Regions from separate parts of the Colwellia sp. KS18-150 genome, predicted to be linked through region 3. Evidence: predicted binding sites of a transcription regulator. Region 3 holds the regulator's gene; each other region holds the start of a gene.
The links. The regulator MetJ, encoded in region 3, represses methionine synthesis genes. The targets are predictions, from matches to a motif close to TAGACGTCTAGACGTCTA.

Region 1 (10,392 bases), 560 kb from region 3:
CTTTTACTTCGCTAATAGGGTCCATTACTACGCCTAGTTTGATGGGGGCTGATGTTGTCATTTGTTGTCCTATTAATAAATTTTTTTAACGTAAATCACCAAAACGACACTGTAATGCCGTAATGGCAGTTAATGCTGCTGTTTCTGTTCTTAATACTCTTGGGCCAAGCAGTATATCGTGAAAATTCTCTTGGCTTACCTGAGTAATTTCTTCGTCAGTTAAACCACCTTCTGGGCCTATTAACAACCGTACTTTACTCTTGTTTTGAGTTAACTTCATGGGTAAGGTCATTATTGAATGTTGTGCTTTTGGGTGTAAATTTAATTTTATTGCCTGTGTTTCTTGTGCCATCCATGCTTGTAATGAAATTGGCTCGGCTACTTCTGGCACAAAACATCGGCCACTTTGCTCGCAAGCACTAATCACAATTTTTTGCCATTGCTCTTGTTTTTTCGCTAAACGCTCTTTTGATAACTTGACTCCGCAACGTTCAGTAAACAGTGGCGTAATTTTACTAACACCGAGCTCTACGGATTTCTGTAGAGTAAAATCCATTCGATCACCTCTGGAGATCCCTTGACCTAAATGAATGTGAAGTTGTGATTCATTTATGACCGTCTCTTGGTTGATAATTTTTACACTAGCGGTTTTCTTTTTTACTTCAACTAATTCTGCCGTATATTGGCTTGCTTCTTTGCCATTAAACAACGTGATGACATCACCAAGAGTTAATCGTAAAACTCTGACAATATGACCAAAGGCATCATCAGATAATTTCACTGTTTCATTTAAATTAAAATCGCTATCTTGAAAAATTCTTGGATTTCGCATAGTTGCCATAGTCCATAATATTACTTAGTTAGTAAAGTATGGGCGAAATGAGTAAATTACAATCGAAAACTGTATAAAGTTGTGATCAAATAGCAAATCTATTTGACTACCTACGACTTTACTTGTAGTTTTTGTTTATCAAAAATAATTAAGGATAGATAATGAATTCAAGTGTTTTGAAAAAACTCGCAGCTAGTGCTCTTTTTTTAGGTTTAATAGGGCAAACGGCTCTTGCTGATAATAATGTTATTTCGGTTGATAAAAACTTTGCTAGTCCAATAGTGTCACTAAGTGGATATAACAAAGTTCATATCCAAGATCTTGATTTATCAGAAGCTAAAATTATCTCACCTTCATGGATCGAGAAAGATAGTTTTCATTGGAAAGCAAAACCAAGCAATGTTGCTTTTTTAAAGAAAAGCTTTCTTGAAGGCGTGTCTCAAGGATTAACTGAGAACGGTGGTCGTTATTCAATTGTAGAGCAAGCAGGAAAAGGTGTTTTAGAAGTTGATGTTGAAATTATTAGCTTTATGCCTTACACAGAAAAAGAAAATACTGAAGCGATGACTAAAGGGGCGGGTGAGTTTCACTTGTCAGTACAATTAAGAGATGGTGAATCACATGCATTAATCCATATCTTTGAAGGTACAGTTGCCATTGGTACAGATTATCAACCAAATACTGAAATGGCACGTTTAGACAGTGCTGATAAATTATTTCATGATTGGGGTAAGAGATTACGTAAAAAGCTTGATGAAGCAAACTAATCTCGTTTAACCAATGTTAAAAGACAATAAAAAACCAGCTACTAAGCTGGTTTTTTATTTATGACAAATAGTTTAATACGAATGGTTTAATTCGCGAAGCTATTAATTACAATCCTGCTGATTTACGTAGGTCATCTGCTTTGTCAGTTTTTTCCCAACTAAAAGCAGTAAAAGTATCATCGCCTACTGTCATTTCAAAAGGCTCACGTCCAAAGTGTCCATAAGCTGCTGTTTGCTGATACATAGGATGCAATAAGTCGAGCATTTTAGTAATGCCGTATGGGCGTAAATCAAAATGTTCACGAACTAATTCAACTAAACGCTCTTCACTGACTTTACCAGTACCAAAAGTATCAACAGAAATTGACGTTGGCTCAGCAACACCTATGGCATAAGATACCTGAATTTCACATCTATCTGCTAGGCCAGCAGCCACTATGTTTTTAGCCACATAACGACCTGCATAGGCTGCACTTCTGTCTACTTTTGATGGATCTTTACCTGAGAATGCACCACCGCCATGGCGAGCCATACCGCCGTAAGTATCAACAATAATTTTACGACCAGTTAAACCACAATCACCTACTGGACCGCCAATAACAAAGCGACCCGTTGGGTTAATGTGGTATTTAGTGTCTTTCGTTAATAGCTCTTGTGGAAGTACATGTTTAATAATGTTTTCCATTACCGCATCAATTAAATCTGCTTGTTTAATTTCTGGGTTATGCTGAGTCGATAATACTACCGTATCAATAGCAACAGGTTTGTTATCTTCATAAACAAAGGTCACTTGTGATTTAGCATCAGGACGTAACCAAGGTAGAACACCTGAGCGGCGTGCTTCAGCTTGACGCTCAACTAAACGATGAGAATAATATAACGGGGCAGGCATTAAAGTTTCAGTTTCATTAGTGGCATAACCAAACATTAAGCCTTGATCACCGGCACCTTGATCTTCTGGTTTAGAACGATCAACACCTTGGGCAATTTCAGGAGATTGTTGGCCAATTAAATTCATAATGCCACATGTTTCGCCATCAAAGCCTACATCTGATGAGGTGTAACCAATGTTACTGATCACGTTACGGGTGATAGTTTCTAAATCAACCCAAGCATCTGTACTTACTTCACCTGAAATAATAGCAACACCGGTTTTAACCATAGTTTCACACGCTACGCGGGCATACTTATCTTTAGCAATAATCGCGTCTAAAACAGCATCTGAAATTTGATCGGCAATTTTGTCTGGGTGTCCTTCAGAAACAGACTCTGAAGTAAAGAAATGTCTAGACATAAATCCTCAGCATTTAAAGTTTACAATAAAATAATGGGGCGATATTACATGCTTTAATGACATTTTTCTAGCTTTTTTACGCCTAGACGTCTAAATGGCTTGAAGTCTTTGAGGATTTTTTATTCTACAGGAGTGCTGTGGTGATCATACCAAGGCTGTAATTGCACAGGTTTACTCCATAATTGAGCAAAATTATGAGATTGTTGATGATCAATTGCAGAGCTTAAAAACGTTAGCTGACCTGCTTCGGTGTTAGGGTTTTGTAAACCACTTTCAGCTAACTTTCTACTGAGTTGCAAGGCAACAGGTTTAGCGGTTTCTAATAATTGTATTTTGATGGGAGATTGTGTTGTTATCGATAATATTTGTGTTTGTAAAAAAGGGTAGTGAGTACAACCTAGCACTAATGTGTCTACGCTATTATCAATCAATGGTTTTATATACATCTCTAGTAATTCTTGGCATTGAGGGCTGTCTTGTAATCCTTGCTCAATCAATTCTACTAAGCCGGGGCAGGGTTGAACAATAACTTGTGACTCTCCTTGATATTGGCGTACTAATTGATGAAAGTGATAATTTTCACTGGTCGCTTTTGTCACCAATATGGCTATTGTTTTATTTTTACTGACCCTTACCGCGGGTTTTATTGCTGGCTCAACTCCAATAATAGGGATAGTGATTTTTTCACGTAAAAGTTTGATAGCATTTACAGTGGCAGTATTACAGGCAATCACCAAAGCTTTACATTTTTTTTCTACTAACTGTTGAGCAATTGTATCAACTCGTTTAACAATAAATGTTGTTGATTTATCGCCGTAAGGAGCATGTAAACTGTCCGCCAGATATATCAGGTTTTCTTGAGGCAGAAGAACATTTATCGCTTTGGCAATAGAAAGGCCACCCAAACCAGAGTCGAAAACGCCGATGGCTTGAGTATTTAATGGGTTGAGTGTTTCCATATCGAGAGAGTAACATGAATCACAAATACGTCTAACTTTAAATCGACTACAGAGTATGTGAATTATTAGCCTACACAACTGTTAGCGCTAACATTTTGTGTGGTATAATCAATTTAACTTTTACTTGGTTATATCTCCATGATCTTTGAACAACTCCGCTTAAATATTTATCGAGCTTTTAAACAGAATTTAGCACCCGCGCTTATATTACAGGGCTTTGCCATTAGTATCGTTGCTATATACTATTACTGGCAGGACTCTCATCAAGTTTTTAATGTTATTTCTCAGATGAAATCATCACTGGGCTGGAAGTTTTCTTTAGTATCCACTGCTTTATTTGGTGGTGTTATTCCATATCTTTATTTAACTTGGTCGAAATTGCTTGCTCGTAACTCGTGGAAAATTTTTGCTTTTTACCTGATCTTTTGGGCGTATAAAGGTGTAGAAGTTGATTTATTCTATACATTCCAAGCTGAGCTGTTTGGTATTCAAAATGATTTTATAACTATTGTTTTAAAGACATCTGTAGATCAATTTATTTACAGTGCATTTTGGGCTGTTCCAAGCTTAATGGTTATTTTCCTTTGGATGGAGTCAAATTTCAATTTAGCGGACACTAAAGCAAAGCTAAATAAGAGCTTTTTTGTGATCAAAATACCAACCGTGATTATTTCTAATTGGCTAGTTTGGATCCCCGCTGTATCAATTATTTATTCCATGCCATCAGCCCTACAACTCCCCTTGTTCAACTTGGTGTTATGTTTTTTTGTTATTCTGTTAGCGGCATTAACCACCACTGAAAAACGATCATAAGTCCAAAGCGCATTATCGCCGTAGCTCGCCATAGTCCTGAACACCTTGTGTATCTCTAGGGTGCGCGCGCGAAAAAATCGTGATTTTATCGAATTGAAAAGAAGAGGTGACTTCCAAAGTGCCGTAGCTCGCCATAGTCCTGAACACCGTGTGTTCAGGGCGGAAAAATCATGCTAACCGTAGGCTTCCCGATACGTGCCGGGCTTGCACAATAGCTAATAGTCAAATTCCAAAGGTAAAACTTATCGGCTCAGGGACGTAGTTCGCAAACAAACACTCCAGAAGACAGTCTGTATTATAGCTAAAAAAACCGTTCAATTAAGTGTTTTTTTACTACTAAGAGCTAAGTGTTTTGTATTTAAACGTTTTTTGTTGTTAAGTTAAGCAGTTATCAATATCTGACTTATTATTGGCAAGGTTGGTAATCAGGGTTTTCAAGTTTTAAGCTAATTTCTTTAGATAAAATTGGCTTAATTTCTTGCTCTCCAGCATTTAAACCTGTGTGCAACCACAGCTGCGCTAATTCATCATCAAATTGCATTAAGTTAAGGCTTTCATTATAAGCTTGCTCACTGACCATTTTACTAAAAGCATCTTTTCTTTTATTGAGCTCATCAACTCCCTTTTGATTATTTAGCTGTTTAAAATAATCAAGCTGAATTGCTTGCCCAATTGCTTGGGAAAAAAATGTTTTGCTATTCTCGTCCATTAAGCTGCCTATTTCCCAGCATGAATTCGACAATATCGCATTGTTGCTACTGTGTTCTCTGCAAAGGTCAATAGCACTCGAAATGCCAGAGTTTAACGCGACAGCGTGCCCGATAGAATAAGTTAAAGTACTAGCAAAACTTTGTGAAGAATAGTTAGAATAAACTTGCTGGTGGTGCGCTATGTGTTCATAAAAGTAGTCATTATAAAATTGCTTTTTTGAAGCTTGCTCTAATGAATGTTGTGCGCCTATCAAATCATTCTGTTTGACTTTTATCGCAGTAATATCAAGCCATAGTGCCGCGTTATCTTTATCTGCGAACTCAGCCTTTGAAAAGAGAGATTCATCACAGCTCTCTAGCTGATAATGCTCATAACACTGCCCTAGAATAACTTTGTACACTAAATTATTCGTGGGATGACGTTTGTTGTATTCAAATAATACCGCTCTTTGCTCAGCATTAATTTTTTGTGGAGCTAACAATATTGCATCAACCTGCTCGTTAAGATCAGGACTGTTTTGAAGTTGGGCGATCATTTTTTCTATCTGTGAATCAATATCCGCAGGGTGTTGTAATGTTGATGAAGTGCAAGAATCTATGATGTTATTAATTTTTTCACGATTAGCATACGAGCTTATCTGCTTTGTGCTTGATGTGTTGATAATGGAAGAATCGTTATTATCTTGCGTCGTTGTCTGCTTATTAAGTATTGAAGTATCAAGGAGTTGAACGCTACTCATGCTTGAATAAAGCAGGTATGAAATGAAAAGCAAGACGATTGTAATAAGGACTAAAACGACTGTTTTAGAAAGACGCAAGTGTTAAGCCTGTTTATTCTTCTTAGGCGCTAAGGCTTGCTCTATTGTCGTTTGCAATAAGGCAATTTTTTGTTTGTTTTCTTCTTGTTCTGTTTGCAACTTCTTATTAGCGGTTAAGAGTTCATTCGCTAAGTTAAGTGCTGTCATTAATAACGCTTGCTCAGGGGTTGCAATAGATTTGCTAGCGTTTGCCTTATCTAACCGAGCGCTCAGCTCAGCCGCCGCACTAAGCAGTGCAGTTTCTTGCCCTATAGGACAAGCAACTTTTAGTTTGCGGTCGGTGACGTTAATTTCAACAGTACGTTGAGGCATTTGCAGAAAATTCCAAGCGTAATTAATAATATACAGTATTATCCTGCACTATAACTGTGCTGCTATTTTGTTGCAAGTAAATAGCATGTAAATGACCATTTTCTATGTTTTTTCATGCCTTTTAACGAGGTCAGTGTTACGATAGTGGTATAGATTATTTATTTCCATAGAGTAACAATATGCCCATTAACTCGCCCGCTAACAATAAAGTTGATTTTTCCAGCGCACAAGCCGTTATTACCACCGAAAACATAAAAGCTCATGCGAGTGAAGTTCAAGGAGTATTAGCAGGGTTAGTTTGCGCAGGATTTGAATTTGAAGATCAAGGCTATGTAGCCATGTTAAGTGATTTATTAGATTTATCCCCTCAAGGTAGTGATGATTTTCCAAAAGCAGTGAAAGCACTCGTTAAACAAATGTTTAGTGAACTTTGGACTGATATTCTCGATGATAGCTATACTTTTCAGTTGATGTTACCTGATGACGATGACTCTCTTGTTGAGCGTGGCCATGCCCTTGGTGTTTGGGTACAAGGATTTAATTTAGGTTTTGGCCTACAACAAAAAGATAGTCCTGTAACTTCTGAAGAAATAAAAGAAGTGATCACAGATTTTGCTGAGATCGCTAACCTTTCAGATGAGATGGAAGAAGATGAAGAATCTGAACAGGCCTATTTTGAAATCAGTGAATATGTACGAATTTCAGCGCTGTTATGTTTTAGTGAGTTAGGTACATTGCCAAATAAACCAGGTGATAAAGATACTAACACGACTATTCACTAGAGGCCGTTAATGACAACTCAACAATTACCGGGTATTGCAGCATTACCTATTACGGAATTTGTCCAGCATAGAAAGAATTTCTTCGCACAAATGGCTGATAACAGTATCGCCATTTTTACTGCCGCTAATGAAGTTACGCGCAGTAATGATACCGAGTATGCCTTTTGCCAAAACAAGAATTTTTACTACCTAACAGGCTTTAATGAGCCTGAAGCAATTCTGGTGTTAATCAAAAAAGGCCAAACACAGCAAAGTGTTTTGTTTTCGCTACCAAAAGAGCCACTGCACGAAATTTGGCATGGTAGACGGGTAGGGCAAGATAAAGCTTGCCAGCATTATCAAGTAGATAATTGCTTTACCTTGAGTGAACAAAACGAGTTAATTCCCCAATATTTAAATGGCATCGATACTGTTTATTTTGCTTTTAACGATGACAAACTCTCTCAGCAAGTGTTTAGTTATTTAACGAAAGCGCGCGCTAGTACTCGTCAAGGAGTTAAAGTGCCTGCGCAGTTAAACGACGCTAGTCCAATTATTGATGAGCTACGTTTAATCAAAAGTAAGCAAGAAATTGAACTAATGCGCCAAGTGAATCATATCTCTATCTTGGCGCACAAAAGAGCCATGAAAAAAACACAAGTTGGCATGTTTGAATATCAGGTAGAAAATGAAATATTGCACGAGTTCACAAGGCACGGAGCTCGTTATGCAGCGTATGCCACCATAGTGGCAGGAGGCGATAACGCCAATATTTTACATTACACAGATAACAGCGAAGCACTTAATGATAATGAATTATTGCTCATTGATGCTGGCGGTGAATTATCTGGCTATGCTGCGGATATCACACGAACCTTTCCTATCAATGGTAAATTTACCGCACCACAAAAGTCGCTTTATCAGTTGGTACTTGATGCTAAAACGCAGGTTATCGCCTCGATTGAGCCAGGAATTACCTTTGCCAAACTCAATGCTATTGCTAATGAATGTTTAACTCAAGGGTTACTCGATTTAGGTATTTTACATGGTGAGCTTACTGAGTTAATTAAAGAAAAAGCCAGTAAAAAATACTTTATTCACGGTTTGGGCCACTGGCTTGGATTAGATGTGCATGATGTTGGTGATTATCAAGTCAACGAAAATAAAGAGCAAAGCCGCCCATTTATGCCTGGCATGGCGTTAACCATAGAGCCAGGTTTGTATATGCCTCTGGATGATTTATCCATTGATGCTAAGTGGCGAGGCATTGGTATTCGTATTGAAGATAACATTGTAGTGACTGAACGAGGGTGTGAAAATTTAACCGCGAGTTGTCCGGAAACAGTTGCCGATATTGAGCTGTTGATGGCTAAATAAATATGATGAAAAGTCAAAATCAATCTTTTGATGTCCTTATTTCTGGTGGTGGATTGTCTGGCTGCTTAATGGCACTAAGCCTTGCTGGTTTAACAAAAGCAGATGGTAGTTTACTATCAATTGCCATGGTTGAATCCAATCAAAGTGCTACAGATAATAGCCCTGCTAAAGCCAAATTATTTGATGATCGCGTATTAGCGCTTTCTCATGGCAGCGCTGCCTATTTGAAAAACTTAGGCGTATGGCAACATATCAACACAGATGCTTGCGCTATTGAAAAAATAGATATTTCAGATCGAGGTAACTATGGTAAAGCCCGACTTGAAGCGCAAGAACATGGCGTTAAAGCCTTAGGTTATGTTATTGAAATGGCACTTATTGGTAAGGGCTTATTAACAGAGCTTACAGATAAAAAAAATGTCCATTGGCTTTGCCCTGATAGTATTGAAAGTATCAACTGGCAAATAGAAAATGAACCTGAAAAAGTGCCTGTTACCCTTAAATCACAGCAGGTTATCAACGCAAGTTTGCTGCTAGGGTGTGACGGTGTTAATTCTCCTTGTCGTCAGTTAGCCAATATCTCAGTCAATAAAAGTGATTATCAGCAAACAGCAATTATCGCTAATGTTGCTACTGAAAAACCACACTTGAACAAAGCTTTTGAACGCTTTACTGAGTTTGGTCCAATCGCCATGCTACCACTGACTGAGGTCAATAATGAGTCAAACACTAAGAATCGTTGCTCATTGGTTTGGACGGTAACGGCTCAGCAAGGTGAGGATTTACTTACCTTAAGTGACGCGGAATTCAAAGCGCAGTTGGATATTGCTTTTGGTGGCTGGCTAGGAGCAATTACCCATGCAGGTAAACGTGACGCATACCCATTAAGCTTATTGCAAGCTAATCAGCAAACTTATCATCGAATGGCGATAATTGGTAATGCTTCGCACACCATTCACCCAATAGCAGGGCAAGGGTTTAATTTAGGCTTAAGAGATGTGCAATTAATGGCTGATTTAGTTCAAAGTCAGTTAAGCACTAATAAAGATATTGGCGATTTTTCTATGCTAAATAATTACGCTAATCAGCGCTTGAAAGATCAAAAGCAGGTTATTGGCCTAACCGACTCATTAGTCACCTTATTTGCTAATGATTTACCGCCCTTGGTTGCCGGTAGAAATATAGGCTTGAAAGTCATGAATTACTTTTCGCCACTAAAAAATACCTTAGTGAACAAATTGATGGGATATTAACGAGACATGCAAAAGTTTGATTTATTAATTGTTGGTGCCGGCATGGTGGGGCTGACATTAGCCTTAGCACTGAGAAAAAACACTCAGTTAACCATCGCCATCGCCGATACTTTACCTGTTACAAAGTTAACTGACGAGCCTGGCGTACGAGTCAGCGCCATTAATGTCGCTAGTAAAACCATGTTTGAGCATATCGACGTTTGGCAAGATATAGAAAACTCACGCTTACAGCCTTACCAACATATGCATATTTGGGATAAAGCAGGACTAGGTAAGCTTGATTTTTCACTTGATGATTTAGCTAGCTTCCCAAAAAACGAGCAACTAGGTTGGATCATTGAAAATACCGTTATTCGTAATGCGTTATGGGCAAAGGCCAAACAAGACAGTGGCATTAGCTTTTTCACCGACAGTAAATTAGCCAATATTGCTATGGGTGAAAGTGAAGTGTTCGCCAGTTTTGAGTCACCTAGTGAGCAAAGCGCCCAAGCTCAGC
Region 2 (10,392 bases), on a different contig from region 3:
CAATCAGTTACTTTAGAGAAGACTAACCACGAGCAATTACCGATAATAATTTTTATTTGCATTTGAAGAAAGGTTACATTAAATTAATGGCTATAAAAAATACATATTATTTTAATAAAAAGTAGTCGTGTGTGTAAAATGCAAGATTCAGCTTGATGCAGTAGCTATAAAAAGCCAAATGAAAGGCTTTAACTGCTATCTAGCGTGTGTTCTTGCGTTCCATAGATAAAACTACAATCAAGGAAGATACTTATGGACTCAGCGCAACTTAATAGATTTAACTTTCTTTCAGCAAAGGTCGCCAATACCGATGCTTCAGTTCATGAACTTAACGAATTTAAAGAATTATTAAACTCGTTAAATAATTTTGTTGATGTTTCTCTTCCTCAGCTTTTTATTAACACTAAAGAATACAATAATACATCGAAGTCTTAAGCTTAATCATTTATAGCTTGGCGTTAAAATGCTCAAATCCCTGTTCAAGATCGGCAATTAAATCATCGACATCCTCTAAACCAATATGTAAACGAATTAATGGAAATTCCGCCGTCCACTTAGTGGCCGAGCGAATGGAGTCAACACTAGTAATACCTAATACTAATGACTCAAACCCGCCCCAAGAATAGCCCATTTTAAAATGCTCTAAACTATCCAAAAATGCAGTCAGTGCAGCTCTATTACCGCGATTTAAGGTGAACGAAAATAAACCATTTGAGCCTGTAAAATCACGCTTAAAAAATTCATGCCCTGGGCAAGACTCAAAAGCTGGGTGTAAAATAGTATCCACTTCAGGTCGTTGCTTTAACCAGTTAGCTACTTTTAACGCACTTTCTTGATGCTGCTTTAAACGCACGCCAATAGTGCGAATACCACGCAGTGCAAGATAAAGATCATCTGGAGAAGTACACTGCCCCATCAAATAACTGTTATCACGCAGCTGCGGCCAATATTTCTCAGTGGCTGTCGCAGTGCCTAACATCACATCAGAATGACCAACAATATATTTAGTCGCCGCTTGCACACTAATATCAACCCCATAATCAAAAGGCTTAAAGTTAATACCTGCACCCCAAGTATTATCAAGCATCACAATACAATCATGTTGATGGGCTATTTTACTAATGGTAGGTACATCTTGCACTTCCATGGTAATAGAGCCGGGAGATTCTAAGAAAACAATACGGGTATTTTCTTGAATTAACGCTTCAATACCAGCACCGATAAGCGGATCATAATAGGTGGTTTCTACCCCCATTTTGGCTAATATTTTATCGCAATAATCTCGTGTTGGTTCATAGGCACTATCAACCATCAAAATATGATCACCGGTTTTAACAAATGAAATGATGGCATTAGTAATGGCAGCTGTGCCTGATGGATACAAAGCACAGCCGGCACCACCTTCAAGCTCAGTCATGGCATCACTAAACGCAAAGGCTGTTGTTGTGCCACGGCGGCCATAAAGCATGGTATTGTTATGACGATTTTTTAAGGCATTATTCATTTCTTCAACGGTATTGAAAACTACGGTCGAAGCACGAGTAACACTTGGGTTAACAACGCCTTGAGTAAACTCGGGTTTACGCCCAGCATTGACTATTTTCGTATCTTGTTTCATTGACTACCTTAAAATATAAACTTAATGATAGCTATCTAGCCATCTAAAACTTAACTCTATTTATACCCTGAAATAACCTGCATTTCACCTGTTATTTTCATTTTATCTATATCAGCTAAGAATATTTGCTAAAACAAGCCTAGTTGCGCATCGGTTATTTGTGCAAAGCTAGTACCTACAAAAGGCAATATAGCATCAGCTACCGCACATAGTTGCCGATCAATATAGAATTGATAATCTAATGGCGCAGATAAATGTTCAACGGTTTGTGGCCCATTCAAGGTCATATAGTATTCAATCCAGCCGCGCTGTTGATAGCGTAACGGCTTACCCTGCTTTTGATTAAGAGCATCGGCTAAACGTGCTGCTTTGACATGAGGAGGAACATTTTTAACATAATCCTTTAACTTACGTCGAATACGCTTTCGATAAACAAGTTTGTCATCAAAGTCGCCGTTTAAGGTTTGTTTAACCGTTGCTTTGATAAAATCATCAACACTTTCTTGATTAAAGACTTTTAAATATAAGGTGTGCTGGAAGTCTTTCGCCAGTTGTGTCCAATCGGTTCTGACACTTTCTAAGCCTTTAAATACCAATTTTTTAGGTGTGTCTTCCCCTTTGCAAACTAAGCCAGCATAACGCTTTTTCGTTCCTACATCTCTGCCACGAATTGTCGGCATTAAAAATTTACTAAAATGGGTTTCAAATTCTATTTCTAACTCACAGGCTAAATTGAATTCTTCTTTGATATGATGGTGCCATTTGCTATTAATCAATACCTCTAACTCTTTGCCTAGCAGCTTACTTTGCGTCGATGTCAACTCAGCTCCAACATGCACAAAAATTGAGTCGGTATCACCATAAATAACTTTATAGCCCTTATTTTCTATCCATGCTTTGGTGGTTTTTAATATTTCATGGCTACGTTTGGTGATAGAGCCAGATAAACGCGGATCGAAAAAACGACACCCAGTTGAACCTAGCACCCCATAAAAGCTGTTCATAATTATTTTAATCGCTTGCGATAAAGCGGCGTTTTGTTGCTCTTTAGCCTTATCACGCTCTGACCATAGGGAAGTAATTATGTCTGGTAAAAAGTGCTTCTCTCGAGAAAAATAGGCACCATCAAAACCTATGATAGCGTCGATATCAGCTAGCTGCTCTCGTAAACCTTCAATCAAGCCCATAGGATCAATTTTAAAGGTACGAATAATACTTGGGTATAGTGATTTAAAGTCAAGCACTAATACATTGTCATAAAGACCCGGTATTGAGTCCATGACATAACCGCCAGGAGAAACAAGGCCCGATTCACCATCCCCCATATTGGGTGCTACATAACCACTGCGGTGTAACTTAGGTAAATAGAGGTTAGTAAAAGCAGCAACGGAGCCACCTACTCGGTCAATAGCAAGTCCTGTTAACTGCGCCCTAAGTTGTGCAAACGCTAATAATTGCGTTTTCTCAAAAATTAACCATACCAATCGACAATCTTCTAGATTATAAGCAGCCAGTGCTTGTTTATTGTGATGAAAATTATCGGTGATTTCTTTCACTCTATTATCAACATCATCTACTTTTTTACCTAGACCGAGTAAAGTGTTGGCGACATTATCAAGAGAAAAACTGGGGAAACTGTACGTGGCGGTTTTCAGTAAATCGATACCATCTAGGACGACTCGCCCTGCTATTTCGATGAACTGCTGATCTTCATTATTACTATTTGTGCGCCAACGAGGGGCGCTACCATCACGGCCGATAGTAAATTTAACCTGATGTAAATCCATGCGCTTTTGCAGTAAACGAAAGTCAAAATTAATGACATTCCAGCCAATAAAAATATCAGCATCGATAAGTGATATTTGCTTTATCAACTCAATAAGTAATTGTTTTTCATCTCTAACCCAAATGATATATTCCGAAGCACCAATTTCAGGCTCACCTATCATGATCACATATCTAACTTCTGTGTCATTGTTAGCATAAAGACCAATTGAATAAAGCTCTCCTGACATTGAACATTCAATATCAAGTGATAACATAGTCAGATTGATGTGGTGATCTTTTGTTGATTTTTTACACTTCACCTGCCTTTGATTGATAAAATCAATATCAGCCGTAATAAAGCGCTCCATCAAATATCTATCGTCTGGGCGAATATCATCTTCATAACACTTTATCTGCTGTGCTTTAAGACAATCACGAGCACGATAAAATTGCGATAATGTAGCAAAATAAAAGCCATGTACACTTTGTTGACCGAAGGTTTTTAATGGCAAGGCTTGATGTTTAACGACTGAAATATTATTTTTATCAAGCAAACTACTGGCTTGTACAACCTGCTTTTCTTCAACAAAAAAAACCGCCAGTTCATTATTAATGATCAATTTATGGGCACGCTTAGCGTCTTTTAACCATAAAGTCACCTGTAAGCCGCTACCTTTATCTTTTACATGGCGACTTAACAAGAAACCGCTTTGTATTGTTTGTGGCAATGACTGTGGCATAATTTTTAAAAAGTATGGAAATTATAGAGAGAAAGGTTAAAAACCTGTTATTATATACAGCATCATATCGTATTCGCTTTACAATGGAAACCATCGCTAAATGTTAACTGATAAATTGAAACAAGTGATCCGCCAATCATATAAAGCTATTGGTGAGAACTTAAGCAATTTCAACCCTCGTAAACAGCAAACATTTCTTATTGCTGAAATTTCCAAAACCTTAGCGGGTGAATACAGTAAAGACAGAAAAATCATTACTATAGAAGCAGGAACCGGCACAGGTAAATCATTAGCTTATAGTTTAGGTGCTATTCCACTAGCCTTAGCTAAAGATAGAAAGGTTTGTATTTCCACTGCAACGGTTGCGCTACAAGAGCAGTTAGTTGATAAAGATTTACCTTTTTTAAAAAAACACGCTGGCTTGAAATTCGACTTTGCCTTAGTCAAAGGTCGCCAACGTTATGTTTGTCGTCAAAAACTAACACAAGCGGTGTCTACAGATTCACCTCAAGCCGGATTTACTTTTGCAGAAAAGCCTCAGGCCAGTGATATTCGTACCTTAAATGCCATGCATAAAGCCTTAAATGATGGCTCTTGGCATGGCGATATAGATTCTTGGAAAACCCCTATTCCACATCATATTTGGTCACAAGTACAAAGTGATAAACACAGTTGTTTGAAAACGTTAGCGGATCATCATCACTGTCCATTTCACAAAGCACGTGAAACCATGGAGCAAGCACATGTATTAGTGGTTAACCATAGTTTATTACTGGCCGATCTTGAGCTAGGTGGCGGCAGAATTTTATCTCCACCCGATGAAACCTTTTATATTATTGATGAAGCGCATCATTTGCCTAAAGTCACCCGAGATCACTCCAGTGCTAACATCACCCTGCGCGGCGCCATTGATTGGTTGTCAAAGCTCAGAGAAACCGGTGATAAAATGGCTAAGCTTATTAAGTCGCAACGGGCCATATCGCCAGCACTAAAGCTTAGTGATGATTGCCAAGACTTATTAATAGAAATGCAAAAGGTACTAACCTTTGTTGAAAATAATGCCAATGTCTATTTTTTAGAAAATAAGCAGGCTGACACGAATAACTTCAAAAAAAATGACGAAGAAATATACCGTTTTGAAAATGGCATCATTCCAAAAACACTGAAAAACTGGGCTGAGGATTGCAATGAGCTGAGTAAAAAGTCATTAAGCCATTTAAATAAACTTTACAGTGCCTTAATAGAGTCAGTAAAAGATGGTGAAACACAAATGTATCTTGCCGAGCCGGTATTAAGTGAAGCGGGATTTATGTTACAACGCTTAGAAAACTTAACTGCCCTTTGGTATATGTATGCTAAATCTGATAGTGAAAAAGCTGCACCTATGGCTAGATGGTTACAAAAGCAAGCTCCACATAAAGGCAATGCCCGCCAAGATTATTTATTGTGTGCTTCTCCCATTGAGGTTGGTTTCACTTTAGAGGATAAATTATGGAGTCAGTGTGAAGGTGCAGTATTGTGCTCTGCAACATTACTTGCGCTTAATTCATTTGATCATTTTCGTTTTCAAGCGGGTTTAAAAAATAATGATGGTAGCCAATACCAACAAGTAACATCTCCCTTTGATTATCAAAATAATGCTCAACTTGTCGTGGCAAAAATGAATTACGAGCCGAGTGCTGGGCAATTTACCGATGAATTAATTGAAAAGTTACCTAAATATTTAGATCAAGGTAGTGCTAGCCTAGTGCTATTTTCATCTTATTGGCAAATGGAAAAAGTCGCGCAGGCACTTAGAGATAAACACAAACTAGAGATAGCGGTACAAGGTGAGCATTCGCGTCAACATATTATTGAAGCGCATAAAAAACACTGCGACGATAACAAAACCAGTATTATTTTTGGTACCCAAAGCTTCTCTGAAGGTTTAGATTTAGTGGGTAATTATTTAAACAATTTAATTATTACCAAACTGCCTTTCTCAGTGCCAACCTCCCCTGTTGAGCAAGCTCAAGCTGAGTATGTTAGTGCAAAAGGTGGTAATCCCTTTATGACACTCTCTGTGCCTGATACGTCAAAAAAGTTGGTGCAAGCTTGTGGCAGGTTACTTCGTAATGAGCTGGACGAAGGTGTGATCACCTTAATGGATAAGCGTGTGGTGACTAAACGCTACGGCAAGCAATTACTAGACTCTCTGCCTCCTTTTGCTCGCGTTATTGAATAGCTTACCTGAGCTCGACTTAACCAGCCTGAGTGCTGGTTAGTTATTTATTTTTAAACACTAAATCAGTTTAGTCAGGAACATACTGTGGGGATCTGTTTCATAATCAGCAAACGGTGCGCACTCTTCAAAACCAAAACTAGTGTACAATTGATGTGCTGGCTTAAAGGCAGCCATAGTGCCGGTTTCTAAACTAACCCTCTCTAAAGAAAGGTCTTTGGCTGATGCCAAAATATGCGTTAATAATTTAGCGGCAACTCCTTGTCTTAGAAAGGCGCTTGAAGTTCGCATGGATTTTAACTCGCCATGTTTTTCGTTAAGCAACTTTAGAGCGCCGCAGCCAGCTAACTCACCGCTTATCCAAGCTGACCAAAAGGTAACATTGCTGTTTTTCAGAGCCGATAAATCTAAAGCATGTACACTTTCAGGCGGCGAATGTTGCAACATATCTTCATGATGCTCTTGTAGCAATCGCTCCACCGCTTTACCGTTAAGATCATCAACAATAATATTCATATTTTTCCTAATAATTGAAAAGTTACCGCTTACAAAGCCAAATTATTCAGAAGTAATTTGATAGTGACGTATAACATTACTACTTACCTCACCCCAAACGGAGTTTTTCACTCTTTTTTGATGAACGTCGAAGGCTTGCTGATTAGCAAATTCTTCATACACATAAAATTTATTTTCATTTACCTTGTCTTGGTTAACCTCAAAGATAAGACAACCTGCTTCATTACGTGTTAACTCAATATGAGCCGGCAGTGCTTGATTTACTTTTTCTAGCTCTGCGTCTAAAACAAGTATATGACCTTGTAAAATAATTTTTGACAAATCAATTCCTTAGCTAGCCTTTCAACTAAGACTTTTTACGATCGATACAACCTAAATCTTTCTCAGGCACTATGGCATCGCGTACGATTTGCTTTAATTGAGTGATTTCAGGAAAACCACCGTCTTCTTTGCGTGACCAAATGCGCTTACCATTGGCAATAATCTCAAAGATACCACCTGTACCTGGTTGTAAAGATAATTCACCTACTTCACCATCAAAGGTTGTCAGAATTTCTTGAGCCATCCAAGTTGAACGCATCAGCCAACGACATTGCGCACAATATTTTATTTCAATTTTATTCATTAGCTTTTCCATCTATTTAATCATCAATAGCATAACATATTGCTATCATAGCTTAAGCGAACAAAGGGTTTAATTATGAAAGGAAATATGTCTTTTTTATATTTTTATCCATAGTTTACATTTATTTTTATCGTTGTGGTTTACAATGGTTTATCACTAATTAAATAGATGACTCTTTATGCCCTCTTGTAAGTATCTCCTTTATCCCACAATAGCACTAACGTTATTGATCTCAGCATGCAGTAGCGTTAGTAAATCAGACATGCGAGACTTTTTCCGAACGGAAATTCGTGACGATGACTCAAAAATTTTTACTTTTACAGTCATTGTTTCCATGGATGATAACAAAGGAGCGAAGAAAGGAGGCCAAGAAAACCGTCAAGGTAAACAAGGAAGAGGCTCTGGCGGACGCGGCGGTCAAGGCGGTCAAGGCGGTCAAGGCGGTCAAGGCGGTCAAGGCGGTCAAGGCGGTCAAGGTCAGCAATCAGGAAAAAACACTAACAATGAAGACATGATTGAATTATTTGACGAGTTATTAGCCGAGCGCTTTTATAAAAACAAATATTGCCGTAAGGGTTATATTACGCTTGATAAAAGCTTTAGTGGAACCATGTATACGTTACGTGGCGAGTGCCATGAAAGTGCCACTAGCGAAGATAGAAAAAAGTTTTTATAGCCTTATCATTCTTTAAAGCAAACGATGGAGCTTCTAGCTTGCTTTAAAGAAAACGTTCAACTCAATTTACATTGTTATTCGCTTTATCAAACTGAAGCTCACAAAGCCGTTGATAAAGCGTTGAACTCTTCAACAATGACTGATGATTCCCAGTATCCACAATTCTCCCTTGCTCCATAACAACAATTAAATCCGCATGAATAACCGTCGCTAACCGATGCGCAATAATTAATGTTGTTCTGTTAGTCATTAATTCATCTAATGCAGCCTGTACATGGTATTCACTTTGCGCATCAAGAGCACTCGTTGCCTCATCAAGCAGCAGTATATCTGGATCTTTGAGAATAGCTCGAGCTAACGCAATGCGCTGCTTTTGTCCACCCGATAAACGCACACCTTGCTCACCTAAAAAACTACCATAACCTTCAGGTAACTGTTCAATAAACTCATGTGCGTGTGCTCGTTTTGCTGCATCAATAACTTCTTCATCACTCGCATCTGGCTTACCATAACGTATGTTGTGCCAAACATCTGAGCTAAACAATATAGGATGCTGTGGCACCATGCCCATCAATTGGCGTAAATCCGTTAATTTTAATTGTGTAATATCAACACCATTAAAGCTAATACTGCCATTTTGAGGATCATAAAATCTCTGTAACAACTCGAATAACGTTGTTTTTCCAGCTCCCGAGGGCCCAACTAAAGCAATCACTTTACCCGCAGGTATAGTTAAATTTATTCCCTTAAGCGCCGCACTATCAGGTCGTGATGGATAACAAAAATCAACCTCGTTAAAGGTAACCACAGTTTGAGCAGTATGGGCAACAACTTCTGGAGTAGTTAACTCGGTAATATCACTTTCAACATCAAGTAATTCTAACAGACGAGTTGCAGATCCTGCTGCTCGTTGTAATTCACCATAAACCTCAGCAATGGTTGCCACCGACATAGCCACCATGATGGCGTAAAATACGAAAGCACCTAATTCCCCACCACTCATTTCGCCATTTAAAACATCCATCCCCCCTACCCATAACATGCCACTGATAGCACCAAAGGTAAGAAATATAACAATAGCAATTAAATAAGAACGTTGTTTTACCCTACGTTTAGCAACAGTAAAAGCCTTTTCGACTTCATCAGCAAAGGCACTTTGCTCTTTAGCTTCATGGGTATAACTTTGTACCACTTTAATATTTTGAATAATTTCACCTGCATAAGTGCCAACATCCGCAATAGCATCTTGTGAGCTTGCCGCGAGTTTTCTCACTTTACGGCCGTAAATCATCATAGGAATTAAAATAATTGGCACAGATAAAACAACAAACATGGTTAGTTTTAAGTTCGTGACCAACAACATCACTATACCGCCGATCAACATTAATAAACTGCGTAGCGCCATCGAAAATGAAGAGCCAATAATAGATTGTAATAAAGCGGTATCAGTGGTTAAACGTGACATTAACTCACCACTGCGATTTTCTTCAAAATAACTGGGATGCAAAGTCACCACGCGATTAAATACCGCTTTACGGATATCGGCACTAACACGCTCACCCAACCAAGACATTAAGTAAAAACGGCTAAAAGTTCCAACTGCCAACAAACTAATTAAAGCAATCAAAACTAAAATAGCCGATTGTAATTGCTCTACAGACCCAGCAATAAAGCCGCTGTCGATAACAAACTTTACCCCTTGCCCTAAAGACAAGTTAACTGCAGCAGTTAGTAATAAAGCCAAGAGTGCTAGCGCCAACATAAATTTGTAGGGTTTTATAAAAGCGAATATTGGCAAAAGGCTAGTAAAAGCTTTACTGTTATTTTTTGAAGAGCTATCGACTTTAATAGGATGATTGATGATTTGGCTGTTGTCACTCACAATAGAGTCTCGGGAAAGAGTAATTAAATAAAGGTGGCTATGAAAAGAAATAATTCAAGTGTTTAGCTAAAATTTAAAAGTGAAATAAAGACTATAAATAGCCTACTTATGACTTCAAGGAGCGATAAACAACTGTTATTTTTTCTACTTGAATAAATTATTATATTTTACTTTTTACTACGAGCCATATGTACACGAGCTAAGGCATTACGAGCAATTAAAATATGAAACGGAAGAATAGCTGCAAGGTAAATTTTACCGCCGATATTGTTTGTATGCACCCAAGTAGATAGAAATATTCTCCCTTGGTGAGAAATCACAGACACCCGAAAATTTAAATGCTTATC
Region 3 (10,392 bases):
GCTGCCGGATTATTATGTGCAGCAATACGTTAACTCAGGAAAGCTAGTCAATTTACTGGAGAAATTTAAAATACCCGATGAAGGGGTTTGGGCAGTCTATCCAGATAAATCTTACTTGCCTGCCAAAACCCGATTATTGGTGGATTATTTAGCTAAGAAGCTATAAATACTTCAGCCAAATAGAATCAGGGTGCTTGGCTTTAAAACTTCGATACCAAACACAAAATGGATAAAGTAGCAGTAACATCACCAAGGTGATCAAGTAAGTTGTTGGAAGGTCCGTGAATTTTTTTAAATCGCCAAAGTTTGCTGTGCCGGTAAGAAATAACCTGTGTACTAAATAGAACATCATCGAGGTTTGACCAAAAACCAACAACACGCCGTTATCTCGGGTACCAATGATTTTTTCCAATCGTATCATCAAAGCTAAAATCACTGCCATTAACCCTAACTCTAAAAACAAATAGCTTGCTGATGGTGGGTACTTACTTACGTGCAACCATTGTTGCCAACTAAAGCCTTCACGGTATAATTGCATATTGCCGTAGCCATTTAAATATCTGATAACGACAAAGGCAACTAATGCTGCACTTCCTAGCAAAAAGAGCAAAGTAGCTGGCTCTAACTTTGTTTTTCCTTGACCGTAATCTAAAATATATCGGCCAAAAACCCAACCAATAATCATCACGGATAACCATGGGACAAAGGCATAGGAAATACTTAAATCTGAAGTGTAATATTTGGCAAAAAACAAGGCAGATATTGGAGATTGACTAGCCACATCAAAATTCCAAAATAGGCTTGTTACCCATTCGCCACCAAAGATCCAAGCAAAGGCAATTATTAATAAAGTGCGACTAGACAGTCGGCGGAAAAATGCCATACACATCATGGCGATGCCAATAGCATATAACACTTGAAAGGTGAGTCTTCCGCCAAAAATAGAAATCAAAGTGGGATCTAAAATAGCAATAAAAGCGCCGCGTAATAGGATATCTTTATCGATGGCTTTACCATCAAAGCCTTTACTTACTTTACGCTCGACACTAATGGCTAACGCTGTACCGGCTAAAAAAACAAAAACAGGAGCGCAAATATGGCTGATCCAGCGAGTGAAGAATTCAAAAGCGGGTAATGGCGTACCAACAATATAGTTTGCCGCAGAATCTTTCGCTAAATGTCCAGAATTATAAGCCATAGACACATGATCAAGCACCATGATGATCATCACAAAGCCACGCATCCAATCGATTGATGCTATCCGTGTTGATTTAGCCATTCTATCCTCCCTAATTGTTTGTTTTATTTTTCTTCTTTATTCCACAACTTCTGATTTGCCTTAGCTGAAAAAAACTCATTGGCATGCCAACATCGAGGTAATAAATCTAACGATTGTCGTTCTTGGTAGTTAGAAGATAACAGTTCAAGAATTTCATTTAAACGATCCTTACTTAAATTTGCTATTTTTTTAGCCATATGCGGAAAATATAAATTATTTCTCTTCTTCACTTCGATGTTATGACCATAACTAATAAAGGTTAATTTCCTGGTTGCAATACGGCATAAGGGCTGCTCAGGAACTGGTGGATAAAGCCTGTTAACAATAGCATACTCATAACAATCACTTTGTTGCCCCGATTCATCCTCCGGCATATAAATAACACCATAGCCTTGAGGGAACATGCCGGTAATTTGATAAAGAGCGTCCACTACTTTTTGACTACAGGCGCCTAACTCGGCATTTTTGTTTACCACTTGAAAAACTTTAGGCAATACTTTGTAGTTATAACTTTCTTTAGTAGAGAAAATAATTGAGGTATAAATTTGCGGTACTTTTAATAAGTTACCTAAACCTTGTTTGGGCTTGACGCTTGATTTAAGCAAGTCTTGAATAAACGCTAATTTGGCTTGTTCATCAATCACAAATTGATCACGCTCTTCTCTTGAGTTACCAACATAACTCATCACTCCCAAACCTTCATTCATATAATTGAGAGTATATTTATAATTCAATTGTAAAAGTTTTTTCCGCTGTTCAATATCCAGTGTTCGGTGAGGGTTTTGACTTTTATCCGCGCCCACTAAAATAGCTTGGGCTTGAGGATGAAAATTTCCTATATCTTGTAATAATGCCGCCATTAACAAAGGTATTTTGATTTGTTCCGTAAAACGTCGTCTAGCTGTGGCATCAAAGTCGGCATAAGCTGTGTCAGGAAATTCATTAATGATACGAGAAATATTTTTATCACTAACATCGTTGTCTAGCAGTAGTCTGTCTAATAAACGAATTGATAAAATGGCTTTATATAAGCTTTTACTTTTTTCGTTATTCTCTGCAACCTTTTTCCCTTCCGTCGGGCTAATTAGCTGAATAGAGCCTAACAGTTGAGCTGATTTTCGATTGGTTTCTTCAAAATCATCTCCCTCTGTGAGTTCAATGATTTCTTGGCATATACTGAGTAAATGGCTGGTACGTTCAGTTTTCTCTAAGTCGTTTAACCTAGATTTATCTTCATTTTGTTGGTCATTATTACCAGCAAAGTTTTGATTATCAAAATAAGCAATTGCACGCTCTAATAAGGAATCTTTAAGCTTACTGCGCCCATAAATTTTTGCGAGTAACGCTTGCACTTGATAGGTAAAATGCGTTTGAAAAGAAGAACTTTTAGCCATGAATATGAAAATGTACTAGGGATAAAAGTTAATGATGCTAGAAAAATCAAAACTAAGCAACATAGTTAACACAGTAGGTTAGTATTTTCCTGATAATTTACCAGCTAAAAACCTAACCTACCTTTAAAATCAAAATAACAGCGCTTAATTAATGCCTTTTATTTTCACTTGCTGTTGCTTATGAGCTAATTGCTGACAAATATTAACTAAGTCTGAATGTAGACCTCCAGCAGTCACATCTCTACCTGCGCCAGGGCCGCGTATAATTAATGGGTTTTCTTGATACCAATGGCTGCTAATTTGAAAAATGTTATCGCAAGGTGTCAAACTCGCAAAAGCATCAGTTTTAGGTAACACTTCCAAACTCACTTGTGCATTAATTTCGCCAGTGCTCTCAACAATTAAACGCGCCACATAGCGAATACAGCAATCTTTAGCTGCAGCATTTGCTAATGCCGTAGCAAAATACTCATCAAGCTCGTTTGCGCGCGTAAGGAAATCAGCTGTACTTAAGTCTTGTAATGCTTGAGGCACTAAATTTTTACAGTCGATATCATCTAATTCTAATTCAAAGCCTGCCATACGAGCTAAAATTAACAGTTTACGCTGAACATCTCGTCCTGATAGATCTTCACGAGGATCTGGTTCGGTTATCCCCTGCTCTAATGCATCGATTAATAACGTTGAGAAAGGCGTTGCGCCATCATAAGTCTCAAACAACCATGATAAGGTTCCTGAAAAAATACCGGCAATAGCAGTAACTTCATCGCCACTATTATTTAAATCATTTATCGCGTAATTTATTGGTAAACCAGCACCTACAGTAGTATTTCCTAGCCATAAACTATTGTTTTCATCAGCAGTGTTCACCAACTGATTGTATTGTTCAGTGCTGGCAGACGCAGCCCACTTATTTGCACCAATAATATGAATACCTTGAGCAAGAAAATCTTGATACAACAAACTAAACTCTTCACTTGGGGTGATATCTACCACAATAAGTTCATCATATGGATGGTTGGTCAGCCAAGACAATAATTGCTGATGAGTATATGTTTGAGCTTCCTCTTTAAATAAAGCTAGCGCTTGTTGTACGTCAAGACCATCATTGTTGATTAATGCTTTTTTCGAAGACAATAAACCCACTAAATGGATGTTCTCTAAACAGTAAACTCGATTTAATTGCGCTGGTAGTAACTCGATAAACCGCTGACCTATATTTCCAAGTCCGGCAACAACGACACCAATATGGCGAGAATCTTTGGTCATATCATGATGAACATTATTTAATAATTCAGTACTACAAGGCTCAGCCAAAATAGCGATGATACTATGATTGTTTTCGCTGGGAATAATACCTATAGGTTGTGCACTCTTTAACGAGCGTTTAAATCTTACTTTAATATCACCACGTTGCGCGACTTTATGACCAACAGTCGCAATAATAGCTACAGGTTGAAATTTGACTTGAATATGTTGGCTTGCGACATACTGACTTAATAATTTTTGCTGATCTTGACGAATAACAAACTGAGCCTGTGAATCATCAACACAAATAGGGGTAAATTCTTGCTTAATTTTAGTAAATAATTCACCCGAAAAGCTATTCGACTGCACTAACAGTAATTCATTTAAATAAGTTACTGAAAGCTCCTGCTTTGCAATTTGACCGAACTTGCCAATTTCAGTACCCACCACTTGTGCATCAAAACTATTTGCCACATGTAAGTGACAGTGATGATTTAAGGTTTCGTTCACTAGCGGGGTTAGTGTTTTTGCATGTAAAACCGGGTTACCTAAACGACCTAATTCTTTAGCGACGCCATTGGGCAAGCGGTGTAACTTCCTCGCACTAGGAACAACTCGAGGATCAGCGCTGTATATGCCATCAACATCCGTCCATAAAGTAACATTTAGCGCTCCAACTAGCGAAGCCATTATAGTGGCTGAATAATCACTGCCATTACGACCTAGCGTACAAGTACGCCCTTGTGAATCTTGACAAATATAACCGGTAATTACGGCTAATTTACCGAACTGTTTTCTTTGTTTAAGGTTAGCAGCACTTAGTCGCTGATCAACACTGCAATTTTGCTCATTATCGATAACCAAAAAATCACGAGCATCAATACTAATACTCGGGCAAACTTTCTCATTCAACAATGCCGATAATAAACGCGCCGACCAGATTTCACCGAAACCTAGAATATCATTATGATGTTCAATTAAATTACCCGTTAGCCAAGTATTCAGCTGTGAAAAATCGTGTTCAAGCGCTAATACTAATTGTTTGGCATAACTAGGCTTTAATAAGTGAGTAATTAATTCCGTTTGTAATAGTTGTAAATTGGCAATGGCGTTAGTTAGCGCTTGCTCATGATTATTGGCTAATTCAGCCTCTTCTTTATCATGAATAGCCTCGCTAGCTAATGAATATAACGCAAACAATTGATCGGTAGTTTTACCATTAGCCGACACCACAACGATGTCATTAAGCTGGCAATTTTGTTGAATAATTTCAACAACACGTAAAATACATTCCGGCGTTGCCAGAGAGCTACCGCCAAATTTGTGTACATGAATAGCATGTTTTGCTAACTGGTTTTCAGCCTGCTCATCTGCGGCTAATTCAAATTGCCAATCATTTGGCTGAGTCACTACTTGCGTCATTATTTTCTCGATTATCTACTATTGCTGACTTTTTGCTAAGCCATTTGCTAAGTCGGCTAAAATATCGTCTATGTCTTCAATACCAATTGAAATTCTCACTAGTGAATTAGTGATACCCGCCGCAAGGCGTGCACTTTCTTCCATACCAGCGTGTGTCATCGTCGGCGGATGACAAATTAAGCTTTCTACGCCACCTAAAGATTGTGCTAACGTGAATAATTCTAAGTTGGCAAATAACTTTTTAACTGATTCTACGCCACCCTTAATATCAAAGCTTAACATAGCGCCAAAACCGGCTTGCTGCTTTTTGGCAATATCGTGTCCGGGATGATCTTCAAAACCGGGAAAATACACCGCATCGACAGCGTTATGATCCTTTAAAAAACTCGCCACTTGCAGAGCATTCTCTTGGTGTTGTTTCATTCTAATCGGTAAGGTTTTTAAGCCTCGTAAAGCTAAAAAGCTATCGAACGCGCTGCCTGTGATGCCAATACAATTTGCCCACCAAGCAAGCTCTTCACCTAATGACTCATCTTTAGTCACTAAAACGCCTCCCACTACATCACTATGGCCATTTATATACTTAGTAGTAGAGTGAAAAACAATGTCTGCACCTAATAGTAATGGTTGCTGTAAAGCTGGCGATAAAAAGGTATTGTCTACTGCAACTAAAGCACCAACGTTATGGCTAGCTTTGGTCACTTCTTCAATATCAACTAAACGCAGTAATGGGTTACTCGGGCTTTCAAGTAAGACTAACTTAGGTCTTTCAGATAATGCCTCTGCGAGCGCCACTGGATCATTTTGATCAACAACAATCAATTTAAATTGGCCGCGTTTTGCTAAATGGGTAAATAAACGAAAACTACCGCCATAACAGTCGTGAGGAATAACGACAGAGTCATCGGTTGACAATAACTGACAAAGTAAATGTACTGCTGACATACCTGTACTAGTTACAATACCGGTACTTCCTTGCTCTAAATCAGCAATGGCCTGTGCGAATGTGGCCCTAGTTGGATTACCAGTACGAGAATAGTCAAATTGACGTTTATCATTAAAACCTTTTAATGAATAAGTACTTGATAAATGAATTGGCGCAACAACAGCACCATGATGCAGATCAGTATTAATGCCTGCTCTCACCGATTTTGTGGTGATATTATTTACCTTAGCATTCGACATATTTTATCCTCAGGTTCATTTATCAGATATAGAATTACATTTCACCAAACACTTTAGATGTTTGGACGTCTATAACTCTAAACACTTTGAATATTTAGGTCAAGATATTTAGACATCTAAACTTCTACTTGACTGAGTTTCTGCAATCAGTAAAATTACCTACTAGAACAAAAAATTATAATTCATACAATTACAACAGAGGAATATACATGGCTCAGTGGAATGACGAATATATTAATCCCTATGCCGAACACGGTAAGAAAAGTGAACAAGTAAAAAAAATCACTGTATCCATTCCTTTGCGTGTATTAAAAGTATTAACCGATGAACGTACCAGACGCCAAGTAAACAACTTGCGTCACGCTACTAATAGTGAGCTTTTATGTGAAGCCTTCTTACATGCGTTCACAGGGCAACCATTACCTGATGATGAGGATCTTGCTAAAGATAACGATGAAAAATTACCAGCAAGTGTCCGTAGAATACTAGAAGAAAAAGGCATTACCGATTTTAGCGCCTATGAAGTAGACGAAGACTAAGCGTCTTTAATTTTTAAACCATTCGCGCAATAAAAAAGCCATGAATATATCAATATTCATGGCTTTTTTATTGCTAATCATTTAATAACTTCGATTACACGTGGTAAGGCTTGCTTAGTCTATGTACCGATTCAATAAAGTGTCCGGCGTGCTCTGGGTTCACATCAGGGTGAATACCATGGCCTAAATTAAAGACATGACCTGTACCGCCTTGTCCAAATCCTGCTAAAATTTTCGCTACTTCTTGCTCAATACGAGGAAGAGGTGCATATAACATAGAAGGGTCCATATTTCCTTGAAGTGCAACCTTGTCACCAACACGTGCTTTGGCATCTTCAATATCAATAGTCCAATCTAATCCCAGTGCATCACAACCTGTTGCGGCAATATCTTCTAACCACATACCGCCATTTTTAGTAAACAAGGTAACTGGAACCTGACGACCGTCAGCATGTCGTGTTAAGCCATCAACAATTTTTGCCATGTATTGCAATGAAAACTCTTTGTAATCTCGTGGTGACAATACACCGCCCCAAGTATCAAAAACCATCACAGATTGTGCACCCGCAGCAATTTGAGCATTAAGGTAAGTGATGACAGAATTAGCTAACTTATCAAGTAATAAATGCAAACTTTGTGGGTCGCTGAACATCATCTTTTTAATCTTGGTGAACGCTTTTGAGCTACCACCTTCAATCATATAAGTTGCCAGTGTCCAAGGGCTGCCTGAAAAACCAATCAGCGGCACTTCACCTTTGAGCTCTTTGCGAATAGTACGTACTGCGTTCATCACATAACCCAGTTCATCTTCTGGATCTGGAATACCTATTTTCTCAATGTCAGCTTTACAGGTAATTGGGTTAGTAAACTTTGGCCCTTCACCCGTTTCAAAATATAAGCCTAACCCCATCGCATCTGGAATAGTTAAAATGTCACTAAATAAAATAGCAGCATCTAACTTAAAACGACGTAAAGGTTGAATTGTAACTTCACAAGCAAACTCGGCATTACGACATAGCGACATAAAGTCACCTGCAGTTGCTCTTAATTCACGATATTCAGGTAAGTAACGACCTGCTTGTCTCATCATCCATACTGGTGTGTAATCGACTGGTTGCTTTAAAAGCGCGCGTAAGTAATTGTCATTTTTCAGTTCGGTCACCAATAAATCCTCTTATATTTGATTTGCGAGATAAAAAATCTCGCCTATTAACTATTATTATCTTTTTAAAAAATGAATAATTTATAATGCTCATTCTAGCATTAGCCGTATGTTGAATCTATGCACTAGATCAAATCCTTTGACACTAGAATTAACTTTGGTCGTTTTTTGTACATGATTACAAAAAAATATTTCAAGGCTGTTACATTTAAGTAACAAACATCAACTCAACTGCAATCAGTCACTTAGCTACAGATTAAGTAAATCAGGACTTTATACGAAAAAAATCGTCGAGTTTATACTCTATTAAAGTTGTTGCAGCAGCAAAAATGCTTTGATATAAAATAGCTGCGCTAGCAAAGAAGCAACGATTAATAATAACAATACTTCTAAAATAACTAATAAGAATCTTGATTAACAAGACCATAAAGCGAGCATTTCAAGCCTTTCTCTTTGAGAAAGGCTTTTTTATTTGGGGATTTAAAAAAGGGCTTTCAGTTTCAGGTAATGGTACTAATAGCAAGCACATTAATTGATGATTCATTTATTAAAAGACGGATCAGGTATGCCTTTATAACAGCTCAAAATATAAGGGAAACCCTCGGTAATGTAATAACCGTAAACGCCATTAACACTCATACCATTACACTCATCTAGGTCGCCATGATCTAATACATACTCATAATCATCACGATAAGTACCATCATAACTGCCACCAGGATTACCGTTATCGTTTGCTCTATTACCACTACGAACTCGATAACTTGAAGTTACTTTCCTTACCGTGCCGTTATCATTAATGTAAGGGCCATAAATAGGATAACCATCCGCAGCAAAACCAACTACGGGCGATTCAGCACTACTGTCATCTTCAGCATAAAAAGCATTTGGCGTGCCATGATAATGATAACTGCCATCGGGTTGAGAATGCGCATTATGAGTATCAACCCTAAAGCCATTGGCACTAAACATCGGGTCATATCGCCAAGGTTGGCTCATGTCATTACAACCTGTTTTACCATCACCGACACCAAAGCAAGCTGCGGCTAATAAATCAACTTTTACACCATTAAGTAGTATGGCATTATCAGTTTGCAAGCTAATAGCTGTTACAGATAAAGCATGGCTAGGAGCTGTTGTGATTTCAAAACTGTTATTCTGGGCACTAACATCATTCGGAAACGCTTGACCACCATCATTAAAGTCATGATTGGGGATATTATTGGTTTGAAAAACACATTTATTATCAACCACTGAAATCACTAAATCACCTTCAAATAAAAGGCCGTTATTAATATCCATCACATTTGATTGGTATTGCTCGACATAATCTGCACAATTACCACTTCGATTAACCATGATAGCGTTAGTTATATCAATAGCTCCTTGAGCAATTTCATTACGGATTTCTAATCCCTGAGTAGATAACTCATGGGTAATAGTGCTATTACTGACTAGTTCCTCCTCACTCTCAGCAACTGACTCGCTAATATCAAAAACGCTTTGGCTACCGTCTTCAAGCTCTATCAATTTATACTGCTCATCACGTACTGCCCAACCAGTAACATTATTACTGACAAATTCACTATAGTTCAGTTGACGTAAGCTAGGCGCGGAGCCATCAAATAAACGGGTAAAATCATAGCTATCATTGAACTGGCTTAAACTACTCCCAGCAAGATTCGCTATTGAAGTAAAAAAATCAGTGGTATTGATTAGAGCGGCTTCTCGCTCATTCATGCGAGTAATACCGTAGCCAGAGGCAACCATAGGCACTCTAACACCTCCTTCATATAAAGTTGCCTTATGGTGACCTTGTGTAAATACAGAGTGATCTATAACAGCCGCTGGAGTGCCATTATCACCAACATAAATAATAACCGTCTTGGCACGATCGTCATCAGTCATTGACGCTAACAAACGACCTATTTCTGAGTCCATGGCTTCAATCATAGCTAAATAATATTCACGCTTATTGGCATTTATGTCTGCTGCTGTGCCTGTCAAGTCGGTGCGGTCATGCAAGTGTTCGGGAGGAAGATGAAAAGGTGAGTGAGGAGCCACATAAGATAACCATAAAAACCACGGAGTATTTTGCTGATTTTGCTCACCAAGCCAAGTAATGGCGAGATCCGTCATTTTTGTTGTGTGGTATTCATTACT

Region 1: metK (methionine adenosyltransferase) is a predicted target of MetJ. The motif match lies at 2,969-2,986, and genes of this name have one in related genera.
Region 2: AC27IF_RS07960 (cystathionine beta-lyase) is a predicted target of MetJ. The motif match lies at 1,647-1,664, and genes of this name have one in related genera.

Annotation. Positions count from the first base shown of each region.
Region 1 is NZ_BAAJMC010000001.1:673,570-683,961, forward strand. Features, by position in the region: gene gshB (glutathione synthase) at 1-61, opposite strand, end outside; gene rsmE (16S rRNA (uracil(1498)-N(3))-methyltransferase) at 86-832, opposite strand; gene AC27IF_RS03140 (hypothetical protein) at 994-1,599, shown strand; gene metK (methionine adenosyltransferase) at 1,706-2,893, opposite strand; gene murI (glutamate racemase) at 3,013-3,852, opposite strand; gene AC27IF_RS03155 (hypothetical protein) at 3,991-4,665, shown strand; RNA gene ssrS (6S RNA) at 4,772-4,953, opposite strand; gene AC27IF_RS03165 (hypothetical protein) at 5,072-6,115, opposite strand; gene AC27IF_RS03170 (cell division protein ZapA) at 6,197-6,505, opposite strand; gene AC27IF_RS03175 (UPF0149 family protein) at 6,685-7,287, shown strand; gene pepP (Xaa-Pro aminopeptidase) at 7,297-8,643, shown strand; gene ubiH (2-octaprenyl-6-methoxyphenyl hydroxylase) at 8,646-9,896, shown strand; gene AC27IF_RS03190 (FAD-dependent monooxygenase) at 9,903-10,392, shown strand, end outside.
Region 2 is NZ_BAAJMC010000004.1:107,864-118,255, reverse strand. Features, by position in the region: gene AC27IF_RS07965 (hypothetical protein) at 253-435, shown strand; gene AC27IF_RS07960 (cystathionine beta-lyase) at 446-1,618, opposite strand; gene AC27IF_RS07955 (DNA polymerase II) at 1,747-4,125, opposite strand; gene dinG (ATP-dependent DNA helicase DinG) at 4,226-6,349, shown strand; gene AC27IF_RS07945 (GNAT family N-acetyltransferase) at 6,407-6,862, opposite strand; gene AC27IF_RS07940 (putative quinol monooxygenase) at 6,905-7,183, opposite strand; gene AC27IF_RS07935 (Rdx family protein) at 7,209-7,487, opposite strand; gene AC27IF_RS07930 (hypothetical protein) at 7,750-8,163, shown strand; gene AC27IF_RS07925 (ABC transporter transmembrane domain-containing protein) at 8,225-10,012, opposite strand; gene AC27IF_RS07920 (DUF2867 domain-containing protein) at 10,213-10,392, opposite strand, start outside.
Region 3 is NZ_BAAJMC010000001.1:117,567-127,958, reverse strand. Features, by position in the region: gene AC27IF_RS00615 (LysR family transcriptional regulator) at 1-166, shown strand, start outside; gene AC27IF_RS00610 (acetyltransferase domain-containing protein) at 161-1,279, opposite strand; gene AC27IF_RS00605 (hypothetical protein) at 1,303-2,673, opposite strand; gene metL (bifunctional aspartate kinase/homoserine dehydrogenase II) at 2,818-5,343, opposite strand; gene metB (cystathionine gamma-synthase) at 5,362-6,528, opposite strand; gene metJ (met regulon transcriptional regulator MetJ) at 6,738-7,067, shown strand; gene hemE (uroporphyrinogen decarboxylase) at 7,162-8,229, opposite strand; gene AC27IF_RS00580 (YHYH protein) at 8,770-10,392, opposite strand, start outside.